Regions from separate parts of the Neorhizobium sp. CSC1952 genome, predicted to be linked through region 1. Evidence: riboswitches for the same ligand, from Rfam matches in the RefSeq annotation. Region 1 holds a riboswitch; each other region holds the start of a gene.
What was found. A riboswitch is a leader RNA that binds a small molecule or an ion and turns the genes downstream of it on or off. The one in region 1 is predicted to bind cobalamin.
Positions count from the first base shown of each region.

Region 2: it holds a riboswitch for cobalamin, as region 1 does, so the genes downstream of both, bluB (5,6-dimethylbenzimidazole synthase) here and QTA58_RS03315 (ABC transporter substrate-binding protein) in region 1, are expected to answer to the same signal.
Region 3: it holds a riboswitch for cobalamin, as region 1 does, so the genes downstream of both, QTA58_RS09800 (DUF1636 domain-containing protein) here and QTA58_RS03315 (ABC transporter substrate-binding protein) in region 1, are expected to answer to the same signal.

Region 1 is NZ_CP128416.1:614,552-617,818, forward strand. Features, by position in the region: gene QTA58_RS03310 (iron ABC transporter permease) at 1-572, opposite strand, end outside; gene QTA58_RS03315 (ABC transporter substrate-binding protein) at 569-1,600, opposite strand; cobalamin riboswitch at 1,794-2,028, opposite strand; tRNA gene QTA58_RS03320 (tRNA-Pro) at 2,406-2,482, opposite strand; gene QTA58_RS03325 (hypothetical protein) at 2,757-3,128, shown strand.
Region 2 is NZ_CP128416.1:4,411,874-4,415,140, reverse strand. Features, by position in the region: gene QTA58_RS21325 (NAD+ synthase) at 1-915, shown strand, start outside; gene QTA58_RS21320 (TolB family protein) at 933-1,772, shown strand; cobalamin riboswitch at 1,790-1,978, shown strand; gene bluB (5,6-dimethylbenzimidazole synthase) at 2,052-2,738, shown strand; gene QTA58_RS21310 (hypothetical protein) at 2,739-3,267, opposite strand, start outside.
Region 3 is NZ_CP128416.1:1,959,180-1,962,446, forward strand. Features, by position in the region: gene cobN (cobaltochelatase subunit CobN) at 1-150, opposite strand, end outside; gene cobW (cobalamin biosynthesis protein CobW) at 169-1,206, opposite strand; gene QTA58_RS09800 (DUF1636 domain-containing protein) at 1,203-1,601, opposite strand; cobalamin riboswitch at 1,714-1,924, opposite strand; cobalamin riboswitch at 1,997-2,193, shown strand; gene QTA58_RS09805 (CbtB-domain containing protein) at 2,230-2,406, shown strand; gene QTA58_RS09810 (CbtA family protein) at 2,420-3,193, shown strand; gene cobO (cob(I)yrinic acid a,c-diamide adenosyltransferase) at 3,190-3,267, shown strand, end outside.

The DNA of each region.
Region 1 (3,267 bases):
CAGAACATGATGCCACGCGCCTGATCCGCGGTCGCCGCCTTGGTGACGATGAAGGAGGTGAGCGCGTTGAAGAGCTGCGAGCCCGCGACCCCCGCAAGGATGATGGCCGCCGTTCCCTTGCCCGCCTTGAGAGCGAGCAGGCTGACCAGCGCAAAGGCAACCAGCGCCCCGAAAAAAGCTCCCATCGGCAGCGTCAGGAATCCTCCGCCGAGGCCCAGGATCGCCACGCCGACGGCGCCGGTGGAGGCGCCCGCCGAAATGCCGAGGATATACGGGTCTGCCAGGGGATTGCGCAGCAGCGACTGCAGCACGACGCCGGAGAGGGCAAGCGAGGCCCCGCAGCAGGCCGCCACGACCGCGCGGCTCAGCCGATAGCTCCAGACGATGCCCTCGTCGATCGGTTCCAGCGGATAGCCCGCATCCCACAGCCGGTTGGCGACCGTCTTGGCGACGACATCGAACGAGATCGCGGTCTCGCCGATCGCCGCACCCAGCCAGAGCGCGGCGACGAGGACGACGAGCGCGAGGGAAACCGCCCCCGTCCGCCCGATCGAGGACAAGGCCCGGCTCATCTGGCGAGGCCGGCGGCTGCGATGGCTTCGGCCAGCGTCTCGATGCCTTCGATCGTGCGGATCGTCGGGTTCATCGCCTGCGCGTCCATGTCGAAGACATGGCCGTTCTTCGCGGCCGGCATCAGGCTCGCGACCGGGTCTGTCTCAAGGAACTTGTACTTGGCCTCGATGCTGTCCAGCGGATAGCGGCGCCGGTCCATGGCGCCCGCGACGATCATGATCGGATCGGCCTTGGCGATGGTCTCCCAGCCGACCGTCGGCCATTCGTCGTCCGTCTTGATGATGTTCTCGATCCCGAGAGCCGACATGATATAGCCCGGAGCGCCGTTCCTGCCGGCGACATAGGGATCGGCGCCCGCGGCACTGGAGAACCAGAAGACGGCGGAAAGCCTGCCTTCCGCAGAAGCGACCTTGGCCCGGGCGGCGGCTTCGCGGTGCTTCAGATCGGCCACGACTTCCTCGCCCCTGTCCTCTACGTCGTAGATCTTCGCGAGATCGCGGATCTCCCGATAGACGAGGTCCATGGTGAAGACCTGGTGGCGGACGCCGTCGCTGGCGGCGGAATTTTCCTTGCCGGTGCAATCGGACGGCGACGTGTAGACCGGGATACCGAGTTCCTCGAACTGTTCGGGCTTGCCGACCACGCCCTCGGGGCCGACCTGCCACTGGAACTGCACGGCGACGATATCCGGCTTCTTGGCGAGCACGCTTTCGAAGCTCGGCTCGTTGTCGGCAAGCCGGTCGATCTTCGAATTCACCTCCTCATACCCCTTGAGGACCGGCCCGACCCAGAGCGCGGTGCCGACGACCTTGTCGGCCAGGCCTAGGAGGTAGAGGATTTCGGTGCTGCTCTGGCCGATGGAGACGGTGCGCGACGGAGCCTTTCCGAAAGTCACCTGCCGGCCGCAATTTTCGAGCGTGAGCGGATAGCCGGTCTGCGCCGCCAGGGCACCGTGGAACAGGCCGGAGGCGATCAAGGAGATGGCGCCGAGGCCCGCGAGCGACGGCCGTTTCAGAAAGATATTCATCGTGTTTCCCCGAATGTGACGTGAATGCAGCCAGCAGATCCATCTGCCGGACAGCAGAGGAGTTCAGAATGCCCTTGAGGCAGCCCGTTCGGCCGAACGATCGTCGAGATATGGGGAATGCGAAGCGCCAGGGCGCCATGCGGCGCGGATGGTGGTCATGTCCTGCTCCTGTTCCGGGCATCCCCGCCCGTGCGATGGATCGATGTTCGACGGCAGGTCTCCTGGCTCACGGATATCCGCCGTCCATCTGCCTTCCCGCGCCGCAGGGGCACAGTGGCATGGCGCCTTCCGGCGCCACGAGGATGGACGGCAATCCGCTTACAGTTGCGGGGGCAGCCACGGCATTGGCCCCTTTCGGGCGTCCGCACCGTGTTCCCTTTTCATCCCCTCCGAGTCACCGTCGGGGAACCGTCGCGCCCAGTTATGCCGAGCGCGGCGACCGCGTCAAGCCGAGAGAGGGGCGCCGTCAATGGACGGCGCCGGAGCCTCCGGCGGCAACGATGCGACGCTCGCCGTGGTCTGACGGGGTCACGCCGGACCGGATCGCCTGGACCATATCGGCTTCGCTGACCTCATGGAATCTCTCCTTTGATATGTAATAACATTACATCGATTATCGAAGTTTCCGGGAGCTGTCCAGCCTGTTCTGCGCGATGGGTGAAATTCCCGGCAGCGGGCGTAACGGGACGGACAGGCAGGGCAACGCCGTTCGGCACCGAGCCTCAACGCGGCTTCGGCGGGGCGGGTGCAGATATCCAACGGTTCGGCGGAAAAGAAAAAAGCCCGCTGCGGCGGGCTTTTCGGCTGGTCGGAGTGGAGTGATTCGAACACTCGACCCCCACGTCCCGAACGTGGTGCGCTACCAGACTGCGCTACACTCCGTGACCAGCGGCGCCTCTATAGACCAGCATTTTCCATTCCACAAGCGCCGTCATGAAAAATTTGCGACGGAATCGCGGTCCTTGGGCGCGGTGGCGCAAGAGGCATTGAGACGCGGGGCGTTGCAAAAAAGCGGCGCAGGAGAAATTTGATATCGGCGGCGGCCGGCCGTCTCGCGAAGCCTGCACAAAATCTGTTAGTTGCGATCTCGAAAACCATGCCTCCCAAACCATGCCTCCCGGGGCGCCACAGACGATACAAGGATTCATTTCAGATCATGAGCCGCCGCGTTCTCGCATCGCACACCCTTTTCACCTTTGGCCTTTTCGCTCTTGCCCTTTCGGCCTGCACCACCGTAGGCGTCGCCAGCAATCCCATCGAAGCCCGCTGGGTGGGCCGTTCGGCCGGCGAATTCTTCGCGAAGTTCAGCCCGCCGATCAGCGACAGCAACGAGGGCTCCGCCACGGTCTACAACTGGCGCGGCGGCTATAACCGCATCAAGCAGCAGAACGGCCGCACCGCACGCGTCAGCTGCTCGGCGAAGATCACCGTTTCCGAGAGCTACGTCATCCGCGACATCGCGATCATATCCGATCCCCCGGGCGCCAACGGCCCGAGCTATTGCACGGAATTGCTCGCCGCGAACTGAGCGAAGGGGCCACCGGCCCCTGCCCCCACCGGACGGCGTTCCGAAATGCGCCGCCCGGGCGAACTTATTTCTGGCATCATCCTGCAAAACAGCATATTTTCGACACGATAACCGGCCAAGGGGACCACACTTACGGGGT
Region 2 (3,267 bases), 1.1 Mb from region 1:
GACACGTGGCGCTGCACGCGCGGGCCGATGGCGCGCATTCCGGAGAAGGAGGAGGCGGACTACCGCGCCTGCCTGCTCGGCTTCCGCGACTACGTCAACAAGAACGGTTTCAAGTCGGTCGTGCTCGGCCTCTCCGGCGGCATCGACTCCGCGCTTTGCGCGGCGATCGCCGTCGACGCGCTCGGCGAGGAGCGGGTGCGCACCGTCATGCTGCCTTATCGTTACACGTCCGAGGATTCGCTGAAGGACGCGGCCGACTGTGCCAAAGCGCTCGGCTGCCGTTACGACATCGTGCCGATCGCCGAGCCCGTCGACGGTTTCTTGTCGGCGCTGTCGGAACTCTTCGAAGGGACGGACGAGGGTATTACCGAGGAGAACCTGCAGAGCCGCGCCCGCGGCACCATTCTCATGGCGATCTCCAACAAGTTCGGCTCGATGGTGGTGACGACCGGCAACAAGTCGGAAATGTCGGTGGGCTACGCGACCCTTTACGGCGACATGAACGGCGGCTTCAATCCGATCAAGGATCTCTACAAGATGCAGGTCTATGCGCTCTCCGCCTGGCGCAATCGGCACCTGCCGCCGACCGCGCTCGGGCCGACGGGCGAGGTGATCCCGAAGAACATCCTTTCCAAGGCACCGTCGGCGGAACTGAGGCCCAACCAGACGGACCAGGATTCCCTGCCGCCCTATCCGGCGCTGGACGACATTCTCGAATGCCTCGTCGAGATGGAAATGGGCACGGAGGAGATCGTCGCCCGAGGCCACGACGCCGCGACCGTGCACCGCATCGAGCACCTGCTTTATCTCGCCGAATACAAGCGGCGGCAATCGGCGCCGGGCGTGAAGATCACCAAGAAGAATTTCGGCCGCGACCGGCGCTATCCGATCACCAACCGGTTCAGGGACCGGTAGGGGAGCCGGCCATGGCGCTGCGCAGCTCGGTCGAGGTCTTCGACATCCGTACCCGCCGGAACCGCGTGGTCTGGCAGACGGAAGAACTGTTCGAGGCGCCGAACTGGTCGCCGGACGGACGCTATCTGATGCTGAACAGCGAGGGATCGATCTACCGCCTGTCACCGGATGGCGACGGCGAGCCCGAGCTGGTGGACACGGGCTTTGCCCGGCAGTGCAACAACGACCACGGCATCTCGCCGGACGGCGCCCTGATTGCCGTCTCGGACAAGGTGGAATTCGGCAAGTCGGCGATCTACGTTCTGTCGGCGGAAGGCGGCGTGCCGAGATTGGTGACGAAGAACCTGCCGTCCTACTGGCACGGCTGGTCGCCGGACGGGAAGACATTCGCCTATTGCTGCATCCGGGACCAGGTCTTTGACATCTATACGATCGGTATCGAAGGCGGCGAGGAGACGCGGCTCACCTTCGGCGAAGGCCGCAATGACGGTCCGGACTATTCGCCGGATGGAAAGTGGATCTATTTCAACTCCAGCCGCACCGGCCTGATGCAGATCTGGCGCGTGCCGGCCGAGGGTGGTCCGGCCGAGCGGATCACAAACAGCAATTACGGCGACTGGTTTCCGCATCCATCACCAAGGGGTGACAAGATCGTCTTCGTCTCCTACGACGCCGATGTCTTCGACCACCCGCGCGACCGGAATGTCAGGGTCCGGCTGATGGATATGGACGGCGGCAATGTCGAGACGCTGTTCGATCTTTTCGGCGGGCAGGGCACGATGAACTCGCCCAATTGGGCGCCGGACGGCGATGAATTCGCCTATGTGCGGTATTTCCCCGTCGCATCGGCGGCTTGAACGGCTGTGGTCTTCCGGGCATAAAGCTTTCGTCAGGTGCCCGCTTCTGCGGGAGAATCGGGAATCCGGTGAGATGCCGGAACGTGCCCGACGCTGTGAGGCCGACGCTTGGCCGCGAGATCTACGCCACTGGAATTTTCCGGGAAGGCAGCGGCGCAGGCGAATGAAGCCAAGTCAGAAGACCGGCCTGACGGGATAGACCGATCCGCGCGGACGGCGGCAGGTTTCGAAGCTCTCCTTGTGCCGCAGGCATGGGGTGCTGCATTGTTGGGGAAAACGATGCGACCTGATCTTTTCGAACCCGGCCTCGTTACTGCCGGCGAATTTTCCGAAGCCGAGCGGGCGGCCGTCTACAGGGCGATCGGGACGCGCCGCGACGTGCGCGACCAGTTCCTGCCCGAGCCGTTGCCGGACGACCTCGTGATGCGGCTGCTTGCCGCCGCCCATGCGGCGCCGTCGGTCGGCTTCATGCAGCCCTGGAACTTCGTCCTGATCCGCGATCCGGCGGTGCGGGAAGCGGCTTTCGCCGCCTTTTCGCGCGCCAATGAGGAGGCTGCGGACATGTTCCCCGAAGAACGGCGCGATCTCTATCGCAGCCTGAAGCTCGAAGGCATCTGCAAGGCGCCGCTCTCGATCTGCGTGACCTGCGATCCGGACAGGGCAGGGCCGGTCGTTCTGGGGCGTACGCACAATCCGCGCATGGATGTCTATTCGACCGTCTGCGCCGTGCAGAACCTCTGGCTTGCGGCGCGCGCCGAAGGCGTCGGCGTCGGCTGGGTGAGCATCTTCCGCGACGAGGATGTGCGCGCTCTGCTCGGCATTCCCGAGCGCATCGAGATCGTCGCCTGGCTCTGCCTGGGTTACGTCGATCGGCTTTATGCCGAGCCGGAACTGGCGGTCAGAGGCTGGCGCCAGCGCCTGCCGCTCGAGGAGCTGATCTTCAGGGAGAAATGGGAGAACCGCTGATCACTGCTGCGGCTGCGGCCCGCTCGATTTCGGATGGGCGAGATCGATGTTTTCCTCGGGCAGGAATTGCGGGCCGACCATCCGCACCTTCCTGTTCGGATCATAGGGACGCTCCGGACCCGGCAGGTTCGGCTGGACGGCCGCTGCCTGCGGCTGTTCCGGCGGCGTGGTGCGCAGATTGGTGATGCCGGAATAGGGTTCTTCCTTCGGCAGTTCGATACCCTGCACCTTCATCCGTTCCTTCTGGTCCTCTTCCACGTCGGACGGAATGCAGCTGTTCGAGCGGATCGCCGCGAGAATGGCGGTGCGTTCGTCGGAGGACTGCACCAATTGCCGCGCATTGTTTCGCTCGTCCGTTATGCCGTCGCGGTTCGCTTCCGCCTGCTGGAGCTGATCGCGGATTTCCTGGCAGATCTCGCTGTCCGCATCGCCAAGGGCGATGATGCTCCCGGTGCCGCAGCCGGCGCTGCGCATCTCGATGCGCAACTGCCGGATGACGCTGTTCTGGCGGCTGAGCTGCTGCGCGTAA
Region 3 (3,267 bases), 1.3 Mb from region 1:
GCCGTCCGTTGCCGTATCCCAGGCCGCGGCAACCCCGTTCAGATCGCTGCCCGAAAAGGACAGCACCACCACATCGGCCGGCGGCTGGTCGAGGTCGACCGGCTCGATCAGGTCGTCGAGCGACGACGATGTGGTGGCGAGTATGTGCATCCTTCTACCGAGACCCTGTCAGGCAGCCAGCATCCTTTCGATCGCCGCGCGGTCGATCCCCTTTTCGCCGATCACGACAAGGCGGCTCCGCCGCGTTTCGCCGGGCGTCCAAGCGCGGTCGAAATAATGGTTCACGCGCGATCCTACAGCCTGGACCTGCAGGCGCATCGGCTTATCCGCGACCTCCACGAAGCCTTTTATGCGCAATACGTTCTGCGCTTCCGCCGTCGCGGAGATGCGGGCGGCGAGTTCCTGCGGATCCGCCACGGCCGGCAGGTCGACGACGAAGCTGTCGAAATCGTCGTGATCGTGGTCGAGTTCGTCGTCGTGATGCGTCTTGCGGTTCTCGATATCGTCCTCGACCGCGAGCCCGAGGCCGATGAGCACGGCCGGATCGATGGCGCCGTTGGCCGCCGGCACGATCTTGACCGCTCGCGGCAAATGGGCCGCCACCCTGTCTTTCGCGCTCGCAAGCCCGCCGGAATCCAGAAGGTCGGTCTTGGTCAGCACGATCATGTCGGCGCAGGCGACCTGATCTTCAAAAACCTCCTCCACGGGATCGTCGTGGTCGATCGAGCCATCGGCCTGGCGCTGAGCTTCCAGTGCGTCATGGTCGTCGGCGACCCTGCCCTCCGCAAGCGCCACGCCGTCCACGACCGCAACGACACCGTCGACGGTGACGCGCGCCTTCACATCCGGCCATTGGAAGGCCTGAACGAGAGGCTTCGGCAGGGCGAGGCCGGAGGTTTCGATCAGAATATGGTCGACGCGCGGCTCGCGGGAGAGGATCTGGTCGATCGCCGGGACGAAATCGTCGGCGACGGTGCAGCAGATGCAGCCGTTGGCGAGCTCGATGATATTGTCCTCGGGGCAGGTCTCGATGCCGCACCCCTTCAGCACCTCGCCGTCGATCCCGACATCGCCGAATTCGTTGACGATGATCGCCAGCCGCTTGCCGTCCAGCTTCTCGATCAGGTTGCGGATCAGCGTGGTCTTGCCGGCGCCCAGGAAACCGGTGACGACGGTGCAGGGGACGCGATCGAAATTGACGCTCATGAAGGCATGTCCTCGTGATGATGGAAGGGTGGAATGCGGGCCGTCATGCCCTTGCCGCGCAGGCAGGCGGGGCGGCCGCGAAGGGGAAGGAAACCGCGCTCGTCCTCGGCCAGCATCATTGCACCGGTGACGATGTCCTCGACGTTTTCCGGCGCGAGATAGCCGAACACATAGGACCAGCCGGATCGGTGGTTGAAGGCCGCGCTCGGGCTTTTTTCGCAATTGGCAAGGCAGGTGACGGGTTTGACGGCAAGCGGCTTGCCGGCCGTCGCTTCCTTGAGCGCCGCTATCAGCGCCACGCCCGGGCGCATCTCGGCGTTCGATTCGTCGCGGCAGTTGGTGCACACGAAGATCGTCACGTCCGCTTCGTTTCCGGGCTGCTCGTCAATCATCATTCGTCACTCGGCCGCCTGTCCGCCACGTAAAACATGTCGGGGTGCGGGCACGTCCGGCTCTCGCCGGTTCGGCCGTGAACGAAATCCTCGACCCGGAGCACCCCGCCCGGCGAGCACGATGTCTTTCGACGGCAGGTCTCCTGGCTCGCGGGTCCTCGCCTCTGAGCCAGCCTTCCCGGATCGTCTCTCCAGTGGCTTCTTGGCTCGGGCTCTCCGCTTACAGTTGCGGGGGCAGCCGCGGCTTTGACCCTCATCGGGGTCGCACCGCATTCCCTCTTGACCTTCTCCGTTGCCGGAGAAGGACCGTCTCCCTTCCAAGTAAGCCCGGTCGCAGGTCCATGTCAATGGAGTGCAGCGGGTGTCGCAAAGGCGATTGCGGGAAGGCGGAATTCGGCTATAGTGGAGCGGTCGATGGTGCCCGGAAGGGCCGAGAGGGAATGCGGTGAGACGGAGGGACCCGTCGAACCCGCGGCTGCCCCCGCAACTGTAAGCGGAGAGCTTCCATCCAAATGCCACTGGGTTTTCCCGGGAAGGCGGATGCGAGGCGCCTGATTCGCGAGCCAGGAGACCTGCCTTCGGCAAACGGAACTTGAACGGCCCTCGGGTGGAGGGCGAAAGGACGAAACACATGGTCACGAATTCTGCCGCAAGTGCAGTCGGCGTTTCCGCTTCGAAGATCATCCCCCTCAGCATGACGGCTATTCTCGGCCTGTTCATCGTCGGTTTTGTCGGCTTCTCGCATCTGGAAGTCGTCCACAACGCCGCCCACGATACGCGCCACTCGCTGGCCTTCCCCTGCCACTGAGAGGAATTTCCAAATGTCGCTGTTTCGCAACATCGTCCTAACGGCGGTGATCGCCGGGCTTGTGGCCGGACTTCTGCTGACCGTCTTGCAGAGCTTCTCGACGGTGCCGCTCATCCTGCAGGCGGAGACCTATGAAAATGCCGGCGGCGCCGAGGCCGGTCACAGCCACAGCCATGAGGCTGCCCCGGCTGCCGGTGCCGCGGCTCCTGCGGCTGCCGAACATAGTCACGGCGAGGAAGCCTGGGCTCCCGCCGACGGTTTCGAGCGCTTCATCTACACTGCCGCCGCCAACATTCTCTCGGCAATCGGCTTCGGCCTTGTGCTGATCGCAATCTCGGAAGCCCTCGGAGGCCTCAAGGGCTGGCACGGCGGGTTGATGTTCGGCATGGCCGGCTTTCTTGCCGTCAGCCTCGCACCTGGCCTCGGCCTGCCGCCGGAACTGCCGGGCATGCCGGCCGCCGAGCTCGGTCCGCGCCAGGTCTGGTGGATTTCGACAGCCGTCTGCACAGCATTCGGCCTCGGCCTGCTCGCCTATACCCGTTCCGTCGTGTTTGCCGTACCGGCGATCGTTCTGCTGATCGCGCCGCATGTGGTTGGCGCCCCGTTGCCGCCGACGCATGAAACGGCGGTGCCGCTGGAGCTGCATGCCCGCTTCGTCAATGCCGTTTACGTCACCAATCTGGTGTTCTGGGCGGCGCTGGGCGCGCTTGCCGGCGTGGTCCGCGAACGTTTCCGGGCCGGCGAAGACGCCGCGGCGCGTCCGCTGGCGGGGCTGGCTCCGCGGTGAAGGAGATCGATCAGGCGGCAGCCGAACGCCATCGCGTCAAGATGGCGAACCGCAAGGCGGTTCAAGATGCCGAA